One region of the Sphingomonas sp. BL-S-28 genome, then DNA from elsewhere that is predicted to be linked to it. Evidence: predicted binding sites of a transcription regulator. Region 1 holds the regulator's gene; each other region holds the start of a gene.
The links. The regulator LexA, encoded in region 1, represses DNA repair genes until DNA is damaged. The targets are predictions, from matches to a motif close to GTTCCNCNCTTGTTCT.
Positions count from the first base shown of each region.

Region 1 (6,034 bases):
AGTCCAGGTGATTTCGGGGTTTGCGTCATGGCCACCGTATTGGCACGAAGGAATCCGGCCTGCCTGACCGATCTTGCGGAATTCGCCTTGCGGTTCCTGTCCTACTGTGACGAAATCTGCCATCGCAACGCCATGACCAGTCGCCCGTTTTTCGTTGAAAGCGCAAAAATTCGCCAGTTCGGTGCCTTCCGCTATTTCACTTCAGAACCGTGTCAACTGTGTCAACCGACCTGTCACCTTGCAACGCACATGAGCCGCCCGAAATGACCAAGAGCCTCACCCACATCGATTCGGATGGCACCGCCCGCATGGTGGATGTCAGCGCCAAGCCGGATACCCAACGCCTCGCCATCGCATCCGGACTCATCACCATGACGCGGGAGGCGCTCGACGCGATCCGCGCCGGCAATGCGCCCAAGGGCGATGTGCTGGGAACGGCCCGGATTGCGGGGATCATGGCGGCAAAGAAGACCTCCGACCTGATTCCGATGTGCCATCCGCTGCCGCTCGACGCGGTCAACGTCGACTTCCGTTTCGAGGAAGACGGCATCCGCGCGATCGCCACGGCCTCGCTCACAGGCAAGACCGGCGTCGAAATGGAGGCAATGACGGCAGCTTCCATTGCCCTCCTGACGATCTACGACATGGCCAAGGCACTCGACAAAGGCATGGTGATCGGCGCGATACGGCTGATCGAAAAGCGCGGCGGCAAGTCCGGCGTGTGGATCGCGGCAGGCGCGATCTGATGGCCCGGCAGCCCATGCTCTCGCTGGAAGATGCCCAGGACCGCCTGCTGCAGCTTGTCGAGCCCACGCCGGTCGAGCGCGTCGATGTGCCCAGCGCCCTCGGCCGCTATCTGGCCGAACCCTTGGTTGCCCGGAGGACTCAGCCCGCGCGCGACATTTCGGCAATGGATGGCTACGCGGTTGCGGAAGGCGATACCGCCGGGCCCTGGCATGTCGTGGGCGAAAGTGCCGCGGGGCATCCTTACGAAGCCGCCGTCACGCCGGGGCAGGCCATTCGCATTTCGACCGGCGCCCTGATCCCTGCCGGCGCAGGAGGAGTCATCCTTCAAGAAGATGTCACGCGCGATCAGCATCGCGTCACCTTGACCGGCGAAGGCCCCACCCCGCCGCACAAACATATTCGCCGGCAGGGTATGGACTTCCCCGAGGGGCGGGAAATCCTGCCATCCGGAACCCGTATCGGCGCAGCCCAGGCCGCACTCGCAATCGCGGCGGGGCACAAGCACTTGCCGGTTCGAAGGATACCGCGCCTTGTCGTGATAGACAGCGGGGACGAACTGGCCGTGGATCCGGAATGCTGCGAACCGCATCAGATACCCGCCAGCAACGGTGCCATGCTCGCCGCGATGGGGCAGAGCCTTCCGGTCTCGGTCGACAGAATCGGCCCGGTGGGCGACGATCTCGATGCCCTGATCCACGCCTTCGAATCGGCCGGCGACGCGGATGTCATCGTTACCAGCGGCGGCGTTTCCGTTGGCGATCATGATCTCGTCCGTCCCGCACTCGAAGCATGGGGTGCCGATCTGGATTTCTGGCGCGTGGCAATCCGGCCCGGCAAGCCATTGCTGGTGACGCGAAAAGCGCGTGGCCAGCGCGCGCAGATCGTGATCGGATTGCCGGGGAATCCGGTCTCCAGCCTCGTAACCGCATACCACTTCATGTTGCCGGCTCTTCGCGCGTTGCTCGGCGCCCGCAGGCCTGCACCGATGCCGTTGCTGGCCCGTTTGGCCGACGCCTTGCCGCCCAGCGGCGATCGACGCGAATTCGTGCGCGGCCTTTGGGATGGCGAAGCCGTCAGCGCCCATAGCGTGCAGGACAGCAGCGCCTTGGTCTCTCTGGCCACAAGCAATGTTCTTATCGATCGCCCCGCCAACGCCCCCGCTGCCAATCGCGGGGATACGGTTTGGGTGTACTTGCTCCAGAATGGCGGTATTGCTTGACGTTACCGGATTCGTTGCTTAATTGTTCCCTCATTGTTCGCGAACGAACCTCCATGTGTTCTTCGTGAAGGGAACAGACCGCCAATCTCGGCGAAGCAGGTGAGGCAGCCAGATGTTGACGCGCAAGCAGCACGAATTGCTCCGGTTCATTCAGGTGCGCCTTGAAGAGAGCGGGGTCTCGCCCAGCTTCGAAGAAATGAAGGATGCGCTGGACCTCAAATCGAAGTCGGGCGTTCACCGGCTGATTTCGGCGCTGGAGGAACGCGGCTTTATCCGTCGTCTCCCCAATCGGGCCCGCGCCCTTGAAGTGCTTCGCCAGCCTGACGATGTGACCAATAAGGGCCCTGCTGCCGCCACTACGCCTGCGACACCGCGAGAAGCGCCCGCTGCTCTGCGCACGGCTCCACGGGCTCCGGAACCGGCCAACGACGTAATCGAGATACCGCTACACGGCCGCATCGCCGCCGGCGTTCCGATCGAGGCAATCGAAGGTCAGGCGATGCTGCCGGTGCCGGCAGCCCTACTGGGTTCGGGGGATCACTATGCGCTTGAGGTTTCTGGTGATTCGATGATCGAGGCCGGTATTCTCGATGGCGACCTGGCGCTTGTTAAGCGCACCGATACGGCGCGCGATGGGGAAATCGTGGTGGCCCTCATCCGCGGTGAGGAAGCCACCCTCAAGTATCTCCGCCGCGAAGGGCCAAAGGTTCGGCTCGATCCGGCGAACGCCGCATACGAGCCCCAGATTTACGGCGCCGGGGAAGTGCAGGTTCAGGGCAAGCTCGCAGGCATTTTGCGCCGCTATCACTGACAAGGGGTACGGACCCGATCGCCGGACTGGCATCGCCGCACAGGCTCGCGGCATTCTTGGGGTGTTTTCCAATCGGGTGAAAACACCGGATGGTTCGGAAAACGGGACATACGGGAGTTGGAGGGGTTGATCCGAGGCAGTTGGATCAACCCCTCCAAATATCTCACCAGCCATGGCTGCCATGGCTTTGGGCCACCGTTCGCAGCGCCTGACCTTTCAAATCTATGACGATCCCGCCCGTTTGCTTCAGCATGGGACGATCGATTTTCAGCCATCGCGGCTTGCAGCTTTGCGGCAGCGAGCGATCTGCGATGACGATATCCACGCGGCCACAGGCGCGTGCCAGCGAAGGGATCGGCACATAAGCATCGCTGCGTGCGATCAGAACATGCCACATCCTCTCGCCTCGCCAGAAGGCGGTCGCGCAAAAGTCGTCATTGCATCGGACCTCATGCTGTCCGGGCAGCGCGAGCGGCAGTTCGCGCTGCCCGGCAACTTCCAACATATTGTCCAGCGCATAGCCGCTCCTGCTCTCGCGCAGGATAGCCGGTCGCCCATCCCCCACCGCCATGCCGATATAATGGCCGTCACCACTCACCAGAATGTCGGGAGGAACGATCAGCGCCAATCCGGCGACACCCGCAAACGCCGGAACGAGACCGAGAAAGCGCACCTTCCCCGACCACAAGGCCAGCCACAAACCGCCTATGACGAAAAGGAGAAAATGCCCCGCTCCCATCACCGGAAGGAGGCGAACCGCGCCGGGAAGATCCGCAACGACATGGGCAAGTTCGAGAAGGAGCGCAATGGCGTGGCCCGCAAGCCACCATACCGGCGCTCCAAGACCGACGACGTCGAGAAGGAGCGCAATGGCCACAAGGGGCATGACGGCGAAAGTCGTCAGCGGAATGGCCACGAGATTGGCCAGCGCGCCAAAAACGCCTGCACGGTGGAAATGATAAAGGGCAATCGGCATCAGAACCAGGTCGATCGCGACACCGGTCACCAGCATCAGCGCTGCCGACCTCAGGACTCGCATCGGCACGCTTTCATCGCGTGGCGCCATCCAACGACGCACCGGCGCTGCCTTCGCCACCGCGATCAATGTAAGCACCGCCGCAAAACTCATCTGAAAACTGGGACCGACAATGGCCTCAGGCCATAACACCATGACGAGAAACGCCCCGGTCGCCAGCATTCGGACCGACAACGCTTCACGCCCCAGCAACATCGCGCCCAGCACCAGCAGGGCGCCCGCGCAAGAGCGGACGGTGGGCACCTGCGATCCCGTCAACAGGGTATAGCCGATCCCCGCCAGACCACCCAAGGCCGCGGCCACCACCGGCAGGCGCCATCGCAGTGCGATCGTGGGGGAAAGCGCCAGCAAGCGAATGGCAAGAAAATAGACTGCGCCGATCACGGCGCTGACGTGAAGCCCGCTGATGGAAAGCAGGTGCGCCAATCCCGCGTCGCGCATCGCCTGCGCGTCATCCGCGGCGATTGCGCCCATATCTCCCGTTGCGAAGGCTATGGCAATCCCGGCCTTGCTGCCCTCAAGCTGAGACCGGATATGTCCGGAGAGATCGGCCCGCCATGCCGCGAAGACATCGGTGCCGTTCCCCGCCTCCAGGATTTCAACGGGTGCCAGCGCCCGTCCGGACGCTGAAAGCCCTGCAAACCAGGCAGCGCGCGCAAAATCATAGCTTCCCGGCAGCATCGGCGCCGCCGGAGGGACCAGCCTTCCCCGAAACCGGATCAGGGCGCCCGTCTCGGGTGCCTGACCCGCGCCCATCACGCCCAAATCATGGGGCAGGCTCAGCCGCACCTTGATCGCCCGGCCCGTACCAGGCTCCCGCATTGCCAGCAGCAGACGGTTCTGACCGAACGCCGGCATTTCCTCGATCGCGAGCACGCGACCTTCGAACGTACCGGTCAAGCGCCGGGGAATCGGGGGCGTCCCGATCACCGTCGATCTCCCCCAGGCGGCCAGACAACCAAGCGCCAGGACGATCATGAACGACATTCCGGCGAGACGTAGCAGCGGAAAATTGTCCCGACCGTGCCGCCAGACGCCGAGTCCGATTGCGCCGCTCGCACAAATTGCGCAAAACGCAATCCACCAGTAGGCGTCTGGCATGGTAAACCACGCCGAAATTCCGGCCCCGAACCCCACTGCAAGCCATGGTCCGCGGTCGAAAGTGCAGTTCGAAAGAAAACACTCGACACCAGCCAAACTGCTCGACATGTGGCTCTGGCTGATCCATGGGCGATGCTGCAATGCAGCGGCTCCGGCGAGGGCCGGAACATCGGGATCATCGATCATGGCGGCCTGACTGCCCATGATCGACATAAGGACGGAAGGTAAGGACAATGGCAAGCGGCAGCGCATCGAGCGGACAGACGGGCGGAAAGACCGTCGTCACGCGCTTTGCCCCCTCGCCCACGGGTTTTCTCCATATTGGCGGCGCGCGCACGGCGCTGTTCAACTGGCTCTACGCCCGCCACTTCGGCGGCAAGTACCTCCTCCGCATCGAGGACACCGACCGCGCCCGCTCGACCGAGCCCGCTATCGAGGCTATCTTCGACGGTCTGAACTGGCTGGGCCTTGGCGGTGACGAACCGGCAGTGTTCCAGTTCGCACGCTCGGACCGCCACGCCGAAGTCGCCGCCGAACTGATCGCCAACGGCCACGCCTATCGCTGCTATCTCACGCCCGAGGAACTGGCCGAGCGCCGCCAGAAGGCGCAGGAAGAACGCCGCCCGTTCCGCATCGACAGCGAATGGCGCGATGCCGATCCCTCCACCTGGCCTGCGGACCGTTCTTACGTTGTTCGCGTGAAAGCCCCGCGTGAGGGCGAGACCACCATTCAGGATCTGGTCCAGGGCGAGGTCACCGTGAAGAACGAGGAGATCGACGATTTCGTCATCCTGCGTTCGGACGGCACCCCCACGTACATGCTGGCCGTCGTGGTCGACGATAACGACATGGGCGTCACCCACGTCCTGCGCGGCGACGATCATCTCAACAATGCCTTCCGCCAGCTGGTGATCATCCACGGCATGGGTTGGGACGTGCCGGTCTACGGCCACGTGCCGCTGATCCACGGCTCGGACGGCGCCAAGCTGTCCAAGCGCCACGGCGCGCTCGGCGTCGATTCGTATCGCGACGAGATGGGCATCCTGCCCGAAGCGCTGTTCAATTATCTGCTGCGCCTCGGCTGGGGCCACGGCGACGAGGAATTCATCAGCCGCGACCA
Region 1 covers NZ_CM145483.1:49,239-55,272, reverse strand. The annotation lists gene ACZ1JC_RS00290 (hypothetical protein) at 28-267, shown strand; gene moaC (cyclic pyranopterin monophosphate synthase MoaC) at 264-746, shown strand; gene ACZ1JC_RS00280 (molybdopterin molybdotransferase MoeA) at 746-1,966, shown strand; gene lexA (transcriptional repressor LexA) at 2,079-2,777, shown strand; gene ACZ1JC_RS00270 (ComEC/Rec2 family competence protein) at 2,941-5,100, opposite strand; gene gltX (glutamate--tRNA ligase) at 5,148-6,034, shown strand, end outside.

Region 2 (6,034 bases), on a different replicon from region 1:
ACAGGCGTGCTATTTCCGTCGGGGGCTTCAGGTGACGTTCCGCATTTGGGGCAAGGCGGCGGCCGGCGGCCTGGATCGTTACACCTTCCCGAATGCAGGTGAGAACGTCCTGCATAGGCCGGTCCTCGGGCGTGGCAAACAGCGCATCGTTGGTCGCGATCAGTGGCACGCCGGTGCGTGCGGAAAGCGTCATCCGCTGCGCCAGACGCCGGGCATCACTGCCGGCGCGGGGCATGGTGGCGGCAAGCCAGAGCCGGGGCGCTGCTGCGCGCAGGGTTTCGAGCAGGGCGGCATCGCCATCCATCGCGATCAGCGCCATATCCTGCGCATGGGTCAGCAGGTCCGGCAGATGGAGGATGCAGCTGCCTTTGTCCGCGCGAAGATTGCCGAGGGTGAGTAGGCGCGTCAGTCGGCCCCAGCCGTGGCGGGTCATGGGATAAGCGACGATATCGGGCGTGCCGTCGGCAAAGACCAGCCGGGCACCGACGATAAGCCTAAACCCGCCGGACGGACCGCCCAGTTGTTCCCAGGCCCTTTGCGCGCGGGCGACGCCTGCCACGGTGTTGCGGTCGGCAATGCCGATCCCGGTCATCCCCAGTGCATGGGCGCGGGCGACCATCGTTTCGGCATGGGAAGCGCCGCGCAGGAAGCTGAAATTGCTGGCGGCGACCGGCTCCATGAAGGGCGGCTGATCTGTCGGGGAAGCAGTCATGGAAACAGGCCGTGGAGATACCACTTCGGGCTGGCGGTTTCCTCGAACAGGCCGTGCCGGAAGATCCAGTAGCGGCGGCCCTCGGCATCCTCGATCCGGTAGTAGTCGCGGGTCGGCTGCTTGCCTTCAGAAAGGTGGCCGGTCCGTTTGCGCCACCATTCCGCGCCGATGCGTTCCGGCCCTTCGGCAAGGCGGACTTCGTGCAGCTTGCCTTTCCAGCGGAACCGTTGCGGCGGACCGTCAGGCACGCCGGCGATGACGTCCACCGGCTGCGGAGGATCGAGCAGCAGCGCCGGGCGCGGCAACTGGCCTTCCTGCATCGGCCAATCGGCGGGCTTTACCTCCATCGCGGGCAGCAGCCTTTGCGCGACTTCCGGCAGATGCCGGTCGCACGGTGTCAGGCGGCGGACGCGATTGGGGCCGAGGCGGACGCTCAGCCGATCGATCAGCGCGGAAAGATCGTCGCTGGCTTCCTCACGCGAATTTTCCAGCGCGATCTGGCGGGCGGGCAGGGGATCGGTGCGGGATACGGCCAGTTCGATCGAATCGAAGCCGAAGCCGGGATCGAGTGGGTCCGACAGCGTATCGATCCGCTCCTGCAGCAGCCGCAGGACGATGGCCGGATCGCGTTCGGGGCGGCCGGTATCGACCGCCAGCCGCCGCCGCGCATTGTCGCTGCGGCAGAGCGTGACGATGAAACGGCGGCCGCCCAACTGGCGCGCTTCCATATCCTGCGCGGCCTGTTCCAGCAGGTCTTCCACGGCATCGAGTGCGTCGTCGGTGCGGATCAGCGGTTCGGGAAAGCGCGTTTCCAGACGGATCGGCGCGGTGATGTGGCGCGGAGCGATCGGGCTGGCGGCTTCGCCCAGGATCTGGCGCAGGCGGGTGACCATTTCCTCCCCGAAGCGCGCCGCCAGCGTCTGCATCGGGCGTCTGGAAAGGTCGCCGATCCGCTGCAGGCCGGCACGGCGCAAGGCGGCCAGAGCATCATCGGGCAGTTCCAGAGCGGAAACCGGCAGCGCCTGCACATCCCCGTTTCCGGTCCCATGCCGCGCCAGAGCCCGCGCCGCCGTGGCGTTCGGGCCCAAGGCATGGCGCGCGGTGTAGCCTGCCAAGGTCACTGCCTGTCGTGCCAGTTCCCCTTCGCCGTCGAACAAGTGGGTGCAGCCGGTTACGTCCAGCACGATGCCGTCGGACGGGTCGGCTGCGACCATGGGAGTAAAGCGCACCATCGCCCTGACCAGCCGGTCAAGCTCGCGCGCGTCCAGCACCGGATCGGCGGGCCGGGTCACCAGCGTAGGGCAGCGTGCCCGCGCATCGGCGAGCGTCATCCCGGCTTCCAGCCCGGCTTTTACGGCGAAGCCATCCACGGCGGAGAGGCGCAGGGCATTGCCGGTGCGCAAGACGAGGGCGAGTGGTTCAGGCGGCGCGTGGATAGTCAGGCCCGCCGCCATCCGCACTCTCTCGCATGCGAAATAGGGGAACCACAGCGCCAGACACTGGCGCGACTTCGCCTCCATCCTTGCCGCTCCCTTCGCCTGTATTCCAGCCCGTATCGCGGAATGTTCCATCGTCCGTATTCCATTCCAGCCGCCACGTGCGGCCTGCTGCACCCCCACGCCAGCGCAGCAGTCTGGCCTCCATCGCCGGCCATCCCGGCGCATCGGCTTCAAGCGGGATGGAAGGCGCGCTGGAGATGGACCAGCGGGTCTGCGCGGCGCTGGACCGGGGTTCCGCATCCTGGCGCAGCACGATCACCCGATTGCGCGATTGTTCCGCCGCCAGCGCCAGTCTTCGGCTGGCGGTGAGGTCGTACTTCGCGAAAGCCCCGTTCGTTTCCAGCAGAACCAATTCCACGCCGGGACAACGTGCGGCTTCCAGCCCGGCGCGCAGGAGGTCGAGTTCGTTTTCGGTTTCCACCAGGAGCAGGCGGGCCGGTTTCAGGCCGAGCGATACCAATCCTTGCCCATAGGGCAGCGTCCGCAGCTGTGCGCGGGACATTCGCACCAGCACTGCCGCGCCGTTCGGGCCGATGCCGCTTTTGCACAGCGCGAAGGCGAGGGCGGTGGCCCGATCATCCCCATTCGCGTGGATCTCATGCAGCCGGCAGGCGTCCATGGCCGGCAGGGCTCCTCCATCGGCTTGAGGGAGCCGTTCGATGGCCTTTTCCGCCAGTTTGAAGGTCTTGACGGGCATGATCCGAATCGCTCAATTGTTCTCTATATGTTCCATACTCCAACATCCGCCGCTTGCCAAACAGGCGTTGCCGATCTGCCGGCCCACGAGGGACCGAAAGATCGACAACATTATGGAAAATAGCGTTATTTTTCGGGCGATCAGGCCCGATACCGACTTGCCGAAAACGCCGTAGTTACCGTTGGCCCCATTGCGGCCAGCATTGTCGAGCCATGGCATTTCCCGTGCAGGGACAGGTGTTCCGCCTCGGCGCCGCGCCGCTGCCAGCGCGTGGCAAGCGCCTCCGCAGCTGCCCCGCCGTGATCGTCCAAATCGTTCCCCTCTGCGCCGTTGACGATCAGCAGCCGCGTCTTCAGGCGAGGATCTGCCGTGCGCTCACCTGCGGCCACGCTGTTGTCGCCGTACCAGAGCGACGGGCTGACCGAGACGATGGCCGAGTAGGGCCTGCCGGTGAACATCGCATGGAGCGCCAGCAAACCGCCAAGGCCGTGCCCGGCCAGCGTCTGGCGTGCCGGATCGAGGTGCCAGCGGCCTTCGACCAGTGGGCGGAACACCTCTTCGATCAGATCGAGGAAGCGCTCCGCCCCACCGGTTGGAAGTCCGCATGCGGGAAAGCCTTCGGGTATCCGGTAGCCCGGAACGGCGGGGGTGTAGTCTTCGGTCCGCCGGGGTCGATGATCGCATTCGATGGCAACGATCAGTCCATCTGTGCGGGACATTCGCCGCGCGGTCATGGTGGCGACGGCGAAGTTGTCCTCACCATCAAGCAGCCAGAGTACTGGCCAACCTTGCCTTGGCGGCGGTCCTTCGGGCCAGGAAACCAGAAGGCGATAGACGTGACCGTCTGGCGCCGGGACGAACTGCACGTCCGAATTGGGCAGCGTCCATGCCGTCGCCCCCAGCGGGCCTGCGGAAAGCAAGGCCAGCAGCGGCGCAAGACCGGTGATCGGCTTCATGCCGCCCTCCTTCGATAAAGGAGCAGAGGGCGGATAGCCGTAGAATTATGAAAGGCGGGACGAGCGACAGGGCATCTCACGGTATCAGTTCCTCTCGCGTTTCCGTTGGGGTTCAGATTATTGATATTCATTCTCAATAGCAAGTCTTTTGAGGCTTTTCAGAAATGGACGGATAACGATGGTCTCGTTTTCTGGTTGCTTTGCGTTCCTTGCATCGTCGATTGCGCCGAGAGGGACGGATCGCCATTGAAGCTTCATTTCCAGCCGTTAACGCCCGGGTCGTGAAATCGCTTCAGGGCTCAGGGGAAATGGCAATGAAATTCGGTATTTGCATCGCATCACTGATGGCGGGCACGGCTCTGGCCAGCATTCCGGGCGCGGCATTTGCCGAAGAGGCTGCGGCAGACACGGCGAATGCTGCAGATGGTAATTCCAACCAGATCGTCGTTACCGCGCAAAAGGTGGAACAGCGTGCGGTGGACGTGCCGATCACGCTCTCGGTCGCGAGCGGAGAGCGGATGCGCCAGCTTGGCGTGACCGATATAGGCGAGCTTTCGGCCTATGTTCCGGGCCTCAACATCCAGATCCAGAGCGCCAATAACCCCGGCTTCGTGATCCGCGGCATCACCTCCGACAGCGGTTCGGCCCAGCAGGGGCCGCGCGTGACGCTCTATTACAACGGCGTCGACATCTCCCGCTCACGCGGGGCCTATCAGGGCAATTATGACCTTGATCGCATCGAAGTGGTGAAGGGGCCGCAGGCGACGCTGTTCGGCACGGCCGCCACGATCGGCGCGATCAGCCTCGTTTCGGCCAAGCCGCAGCCGGGACTCTCGGCCGAAGTCACCGGCGGCTATGGCAACTTGAATGCCTATCGACTGGAAGGCTTCGTCAACGCCGGCAATGACGTGATCGCCGGGCGCATCGCGTGGCAGTGGAAGAAGCGCGATGGCTATGTGAAGAACCTCGCCCCCGATCAGGACGATCTCTATGGGCAGGACCAGCTTGGCCTGCGCGGTTCGCTGCGCTTCACGCCGGCCAGCAACTTCACCGCCGACCTGATCTTCACCTACGACCGCCAGCGCAATTCGGGCACGCCGTTCCTGTCCAAGGACCTTGGCTCCACGGCGGTCGACGGACTTTACGGCCCGGCTTATCTCGGCGGTTCGCCCTATTCGGCTGAGGTGCTGGGCAGCGACAAGCTGGGCCTCAACCGCGACGTCTATGACGTGAACCTCACGGCAAGCTGGGATTTCGCGGACGGCTGGAACTTCACCACCGTCAATGGCTATCGCCATTTCGACGCGCTGGAAGTGTTCGATGCCGATGGCTCGGCCGCCTGGTATCTGGAGTTCGCAGAACGCGCCAAGGGCTGGCAGGCCAGCCACGAAGGCCGCTTCACCTACAGCGACGACCAGTGGCGCGCTTCGTTCGGGTGGAACTACTTCATCGAGGACAGCTACCAGTACGTGCCGCTCTCTTCCGAAGTGGGCACCTATCTCCAGTGCACGGCGAACCTGATCCCAGGCCTTGGCTGCGTGAATTCGTCCAATGTGGCGACGGGGGCGCTGGCAACCTCCTACCTGACGGGCGGCGCCTATACCGCCGTTCCCTATAACAGTTGGTATGAGAACAAGGGCCGCAACCAGTCATGGTCGATGTTCGGTGACGTGACTTTCAAGCCGGTGCCGCAACTGGAACTGACCGCCGGCGCGCGCGTGCTGATCGAGAAGCGCCGTTCGGGCTATGCCGCCTATCAGCCCGATGCGCCGGTCTATGGCCAGCCGTTGCTGCCGCTGGTCGATACCGATGGCCAGACTTACTATGCCCAGCGCTCCTACGCCGCCGTGCTGCCGCGCTTCAATGCGCTCTACCACCTTACGCCGAACTTCAACCTCTACGCCACGATTTCCGAAGGCCGCCGCTCGCCGGTGGTGCAGCTTTCGGCGGCTGCCGGGCCGGTTGCCGATCTCGACCTAATCCGGGCGGAGACGGTGTGGAACTATGAAGCGGGCATCAAGGGCTCGGCGGGGATCTTCTCCGGATCGCTGGGTGTCTATTATGACGATTACAGCAATTTCCAGGTCTCGGTGATCGAGAACGGGCAGAACGTCACCCGCAGCGCCGGTTCGGCATCGAACCTGGGCGTGGAAGCCGAACTGGAAGCGAA
Region 2 covers NZ_CM145484.1:2,353,349-2,359,382, forward strand. The annotation lists gene ACZ1JC_RS19880 (error-prone DNA polymerase) at 1-712, opposite strand, end outside; gene ACZ1JC_RS19885 (Y-family DNA polymerase) at 709-2,097, opposite strand; gene ACZ1JC_RS19890 (ImuA family protein) at 2,132-2,908, opposite strand; gene ACZ1JC_RS19895 (alpha/beta hydrolase) at 3,049-3,864, opposite strand; gene ACZ1JC_RS19900 (TonB-dependent receptor) at 4,179-6,034, shown strand, end outside.
Region 2: the regulator LexA is predicted to act here: its motif matches at 2,927-2,942, upstream of ACZ1JC_RS19890 (ImuA family protein).

Region 3 (6,034 bases), on a different replicon from region 1:
CAGGACCTTGGAACGAAGCTCGACTGGGTTGCTGTCGATCACTTCAATACCGGCCATCCGCATACCCACATCGTGCTGCGCGGGATCGATGAGCAAGGGAAGGATCTGGTCATCGCCCGCGAATACATATCGCACGGTCTTCGCGAGCGCGCTGGCGAGATCATCACCCGTGATCTGGGCCCACGAACCGACCTCGAAATCGAGGAACGCCTTCGTCACGATGTTACCCAGGAGCGACTGACCATAATCGACCGGCGAATGCTTGCGCGAATGGGGCCCGATCGACTTGTGGCCCCGCAGGACGGGGACGGCTATTTTCAATCGCTGGAAACCGGCCGGCTTCATGTGCTCGGCAAGATGGGATTGGCGGAAGATTTGGGCAGCGGATCCTGGCGGCTTGGTGAAGGCCTGGAAGAGAAACTCCGGGGGCTGGGCGAGCGAGGCGATATCATTCGCCTGATGCAGCGCGAATTGACCCGCGCGAAGCTCGATCGGCGCGATCACCAGATACATACCCCTGCATCCGCGACCTTGATTGGCCGGGTGGTTCAGCGAGGCCTGTCCGACGAGCACAGGGATCGCCATTATCTGCTCGTCGACGGCAGTGATGGGCGCTCGCATTATGTGGACATCGGCAATGCGAGTTCGGTCGAAGTTCTGCCGGCAGGCGCAACAGTGCGGGTGACCGCTCGGCAAACGCAGGTTCGGGAGATGGACCGGACTATTCTGGCCGTGGCCGAGGCCAATGGCGGGCGGTATTCGTCGGCGCTGCACCGGGCGCACGACCCATCGGTTTCAGCGGAATTCGCCGAAGGTCATCTGCGCCGCCTGGAGGCGATGCGCCGGGGTGGCAGCGATCTGAAGCGTGACGTCGATGGGACATGGTCGATCGGTGCCGATCATCGGGCGCATGTCGAAGGCTATGAGGCCAGGCAGCATCGAGCGCGGCCGGTGAGCGTTGAGGTGCTGGCATCCTTGGCGCCTGACCGTCTCGCCTCGGTCGAAGGTGCGTCGTGGCTGGACCGGGAATTGGCCGGTTCGGCGGGTCGGGAGATGCGTGATACCGGATTCGGGCGCGAGGTTCGTGGTGCGCTCGATGCGCGGCGCCAATGGCTGGTTGAGCAAGGGTTGCTCCAGCATGGCAGCACTCGAGTCGAACGCAGCATTTTGGCGGTGTTGCAGCGGCGGGAGCTTTTGCGGATTTCGGATGGTCTTGCTGATGAACTCGGCAAAACCTTCACCGAGGCTAAGGTTGGAGAGCGGATTGAAGGTAAGCTGACCAGGCGGATCGATGCCGTATCCGGGCAATTTGCCCTTATCGAAAAGAGCCGCGAGTTCACGCTGGTTCCATGGCGACCAGTCATGGAAAAGCAGATCGGGAAACAGGCGGGCGGCATTATGCGCGAGGCAGGGATCAATTGGCAGTTCGGTCGCGGGCGGTCAGGGCCGGGTATTTCGTGATCGATCCGGCAGTGGGGCGTTCCTCAGCGAAGCCTGCTGTCCTCCGGCGGGGTTAGAGTAGCGGCCCAGTGGGCGTAGGGTCCGGTACCGATTTCGGCTTCGGCTTGTACCAAAGCTCAGGTGTGCGATCGACGATCAGCTGGCCTTCCCAGGTCCGGCAAAGCTCAAAGGCGTCCTGTGCTGTGCCTGAGGTCCATTGGCCCCAGTCCTCACGCCGCAAAATGGTCGGCATGCGGTCGTGGACGTCTGACATTTGCTCCGAGCCCGGGACCATGACCATCGAATAGGCGTCGCCCCACTCGATAGTCGGGCGCCAGATGCCTGCGACAGCGAAGTCGGTGCCGCCGGGGAGCGAATACCAGGTTCGCGTCATTCTGCCGCCCGGCCCTTCGGCCTCCGCCCAGGCGGTGACCGGGATCAGGCAGCGGCGCTCGTGGAAGCTCTCGGCCCACATCGGATTGCCGCGGATTTGATCGTCGCGCGCGTTGTTCACTTTGGTTGGCTTCAAAAGGGCGCCCGTCTTCTTGCTGACGTTCTTGCGCGGGAAGCCCCATGCCATTGCCTGAACCCGGCCATCCGCGACAACGAGACCTGGATAGCCGGGGTAGATTTCTGCTGCATAGTTCACACCGGGCGATGGCGCCGCATCGAACAGCTTCGCCACTGCGTCCGCAGGCGTTGTCAGGCGGTAGAGATTGCAGATGGCGCCGCTCCTTTCCCGAATGCTGGAAGGGGAAAGTAAGGCAACCTCGCCTGCTGGCCAAGGGGCTGGGCACAGTATCGATTCGGGCCGTCGCAGCTGCGCCGACGCTCCAGCGCCTGGTATTCCCTGCCGCGCTGTTCCCCGAGAGGAAGTGAATTTCCTCCGGTATTCCTTGGCTTGGTGGCTCCGGGGAGTTTGTGCACTGGTGAGGCCATTGACATGCAAGCGGATTGGAACAAAATGCGAACATAATTTTCATCACAGAGCCACAAGGAGGCCCTTCATGACGGAGCGAGGGTCGCCATCTCGCATTGACGCCTTGCGCGCCCGGATCGCCGAGATCGAGGGCGGAGACAGACGCGCGCGCGATGTCCTGCCGTTTGGACTGGAGGCGATCGATGCCAAGTTGCCGGGCGGGGGGCTCGCCCTGGGGTCACTGCATGAAGTGGCCGGCGGCGCCCAGGGCGTGACCGATGGCGCCGCCGCAGCGCTGTTTGCCGCCGGGATCATGGCCCGCGCGGAAGGCAAGATTCTCTGGTGCATGACCAAGGCCGATCTCTTCGCGCCGGCCATAGCTCAGGCCGGGCTCGATCCCGATCGTGTCATCTATCTCGAAGCGCAGGATGAGACCTCGCTGCTTGCCTGTTTCGAGGAGGGGCTTCGTCATGGCGGGCTGGGCGGCGTGGTTGCCGAAGTGTCGCGGCTCTCGATGCCCGTCTCTCGCCGCCTGCTGCTGGCTGCGGAAAACAGCGGCGCGATCGGGATCGCGCTGCGTCGTTGGCGCAAGCGCGAGGATGCGGCCGATTTCGGGCAACCGACGGCCGCTGCGACGCGTTGGCGCGTGACCGCGGTCCCATCGGAAATCTTCCCCGTCCCCGGCGTCGGGCGACCGCGCTGGTTCGTCGAGCTCATACGGTGCCGGGCTGGCGAGAGCGCCGATTTTCTTCTGGAATCCTGCGATGCGACAGGTCGTCTCGCTCTTCCTGCCGACCTGGCCGATCGACCGGCTGCGGCGCAGGCTTGGGCGGCAAGCACCGCCGCCTGACGCGCCGCTGGTCCTGGCGGACATGGAAGGCCGTCGCCGCGTTCTGACTGCGGTGAGCGCGCCTGCGCGCACGCTCGGCCTGCACACCGGTATGGCGGTGACACAGGCGCAGGCGCTGGTGCCCGATCTGCCGATCATGGATGCCGATCCTCAAGCCGATGATGAGGCGCTGGAGCGCCTCGCGGTGTGGTCGCTGCGCAAATACTCGCCGCTCATTGCGCTCGATCCGCCCGACGGCTTGATGCTCGATGTGACCGGGGCAACCCACAGCTACGGCGGGACCAGGGGACTGCTTGCTGACATGCTGCGCCGGCTCGAGGAAGTGGAGACCGCCGCGCGCGCGGTCTGTGCGCCGACCTATGGGGCTGCCCATGCACTTGCCCGCTTCGGCGGCGAGATGTTGCGCCCCGAAGGACTTGCCGTCGTCGATCCGGCGGACCTTGTCGAAGCGGTTGCGCGGCTGCCGCTCGCGGCCCTTCGAATGGAGGCCAAGGCGATCGAAAGCCTCGCCGCGCTGGGCATCGAGACAATCGCGGAACTGGAGGCCATGCCGCGCGCGTCGCTCGCCTTGCGGTTCGGTTCCGATCCCGGGCGGCGGCTCGACCAGATCTATGGGAGGCTTTCCGAACCTTTCGAACCGGTCGAGGCGCCGCGTCAGATCGAAGTCGAGCGCCGCTTTGCTGAGCCGATCGGCGCTCCGGAGACGATCGCGCGCTACACCCGCAAATTGGTCGACGCGCTTTGTCAGGTGCTGGAGGAGGCAGGGCTCGGCGCGCGCCGGCTCGATCTTCGTTTCCACCGCGTCGACAATGCCGTCCAGGCCATCCGCGCCGGACTTGCCAAGCCAAGCCGCGAGAAAAAGCAGCTTGCCCGGTTGCTGTGCGACAGGATCGAAACCATAGATCCGGGCTTCGGCATCGAGCGCATGGTGCTGGCGGCGCCGGTGATCGAGCCGCTGGGTCTGCGGACAATGTCGAGCCTCGGCGACAAGCCCGTTCCCGACGTATCCGCGCTCGTCGATATCCTCGGCAATCGTGTCGGCGAGGAGCGACTGTTCCGCGTCGCCGCGCGCGAGAGCCATATCCCCGAGCGTTCGGTCATGCGCATTGCGCCGATGGCGGATCCGACATTGCTCCGCTGGCCTGAGCGCTGGCCGCGTCCGGCGCGCCTGTTCGCAAGGCCGGAAGCGATCGAGACGATGGCGCTTTTGCCCGATCATCCGCCGGTTCATTTCGTGTGGCGCGGCATTCGCCGGCGCGTGAAGCGGGCCGATGGCCCCGAGCGTATCTACGGCGAATGGCATTTGAGCGAGGCGGAATGGCTCAGCGTGCGCGACTATTTCCTTGTCGAGGACGAGACAGGCGCACGTTACTGGGTCTTCCGGCAGGGTGACGGCATGGATGCTGCGACCGGCGGGCAGGATTGGTTCCTGCATGGCTTGTTCGCTTGAATTCGTCGCTTCAGGGCGCGGTGCGCGAAGCCAAAAAAAAGCCGGCCACAAGGGCCGGCTTGGAAAGTCTTTGGGAGAGGATGCCTGAAAGGCACCCGCCATATGTGGGCGAACGATCTCTCAAGCAAATGCAAGGAATGCAACCAGTGTTGCCCAACCTGATTGCGTTTTATAAAATCGGCATCAAGCGCAGTGCTTGGATGCGGCGCGGCGCGAATATCGAGAATGTTCCCTAAATGTTCCATTCATGCTAACAGCGAGGAATGGCCGAGTCTCCGCCCAGAAAGATCATCCATGTCGACATGGACGCCTTCTTCGCGTCGGTCGAACAGCGCGACGATCCGGCGCTGCGGGGCAAGCCGGTGGCGGTCGGATATCCAGCCGCGCGCGGCGTGGTGGCCGCCGCCAGCTATGAGGCCCGCACTTTCGGCGTGCGTTCGGCATTACCGTCCGTCACCGCAAAGCGGCGTTGCCCTGACCTCATCTTCGTGCCGCCGCGCTTCGAAGTTTACAAAGAGGTCTCGCGGCAAATTCATGCGATCTTCGCCGACTATACCGATCTCATTCAGCCGCTTTCGCTCGACGAGGCCTATCTCGATGTGACGGAATGTGTGTCGCAGGCGCGGCGCGGGATTTCGACCGCCTGGCTGACTGCCAAGGAAATCCGTGCGCGGATCCTGGAGGAAACGGGCCTCACGGCGTCCGCCGGTATTTCCTACAACAAGTTCCTCGCCAAACTTGCCTCCGATCAGAAGAAACCCAACGGCCAGTTCGCCGTAACGCCCGATATGGGCCGCGCCTGGGTCGAGAGCCTGCCGGTGAAGCGCTTCTACGGCGTGGGCCCCGTCACCGCGCGCAAGATGGAGGCGCTTGGCATCGAGACCGGCGCCGACCTGCGCGCCAAGACGCTCGCCTTCCTGCAAGAGCATTTCGGCAGCTCCGCCGAATGGTACTACCAGATTGCGCGCGGCATCGACGAGCGACCGGTCAACCCGGATCGGGAACGCAAGTCGTCGGGCAGCGAAACTACTTTCGACCGTGATCTGGTCGCGGATGGGGAGATCGAGGCAGGCGTGCTCGGCCAAGCCGACGATGTGTGGACCTGGTGCGAGCGGGCTCAGTCCTTTGGCCGGACCGTGACCGTGAAGGTCAAATACGCCGACTTCCAGCAGATCACGCGCGGCAAGACCTTTCCGGTGACCGTGCGCAGTCATGCGCAGCTGCGCGAAGCAAGCCTCGCACTCGTTCGCCAAGTGCTGCCGACCGAAAAGGGCGTGCGCCTCGTTGGTGTAACGGTCTCGGGCTTCGAGCAACAGGAAGCGGGCGCCGCGCTGCCCCTGTTTGCGGATGGGCTCGCCTGAGAAAGCCTTGCTCA
Region 3 covers NZ_CM145484.1:2,849,794-2,855,827, reverse strand. The annotation lists gene rlxS (relaxase/mobilization nuclease RlxS) at 1-1,461, shown strand, start outside; gene ACZ1JC_RS22100 (SOS response-associated peptidase) at 1,514-2,164, opposite strand; gene ACZ1JC_RS22095 (ImuA family protein) at 2,448-3,209, shown strand; gene ACZ1JC_RS22090 (Y-family DNA polymerase) at 3,124-4,659, shown strand; gene ACZ1JC_RS22085 (hypothetical protein) at 4,656-4,895, shown strand; gene dinB (DNA polymerase IV) at 4,923-6,020, shown strand.
Region 3: the regulator LexA is predicted to act here: its motif matches at 2,397-2,412, upstream of ACZ1JC_RS22095 (ImuA family protein).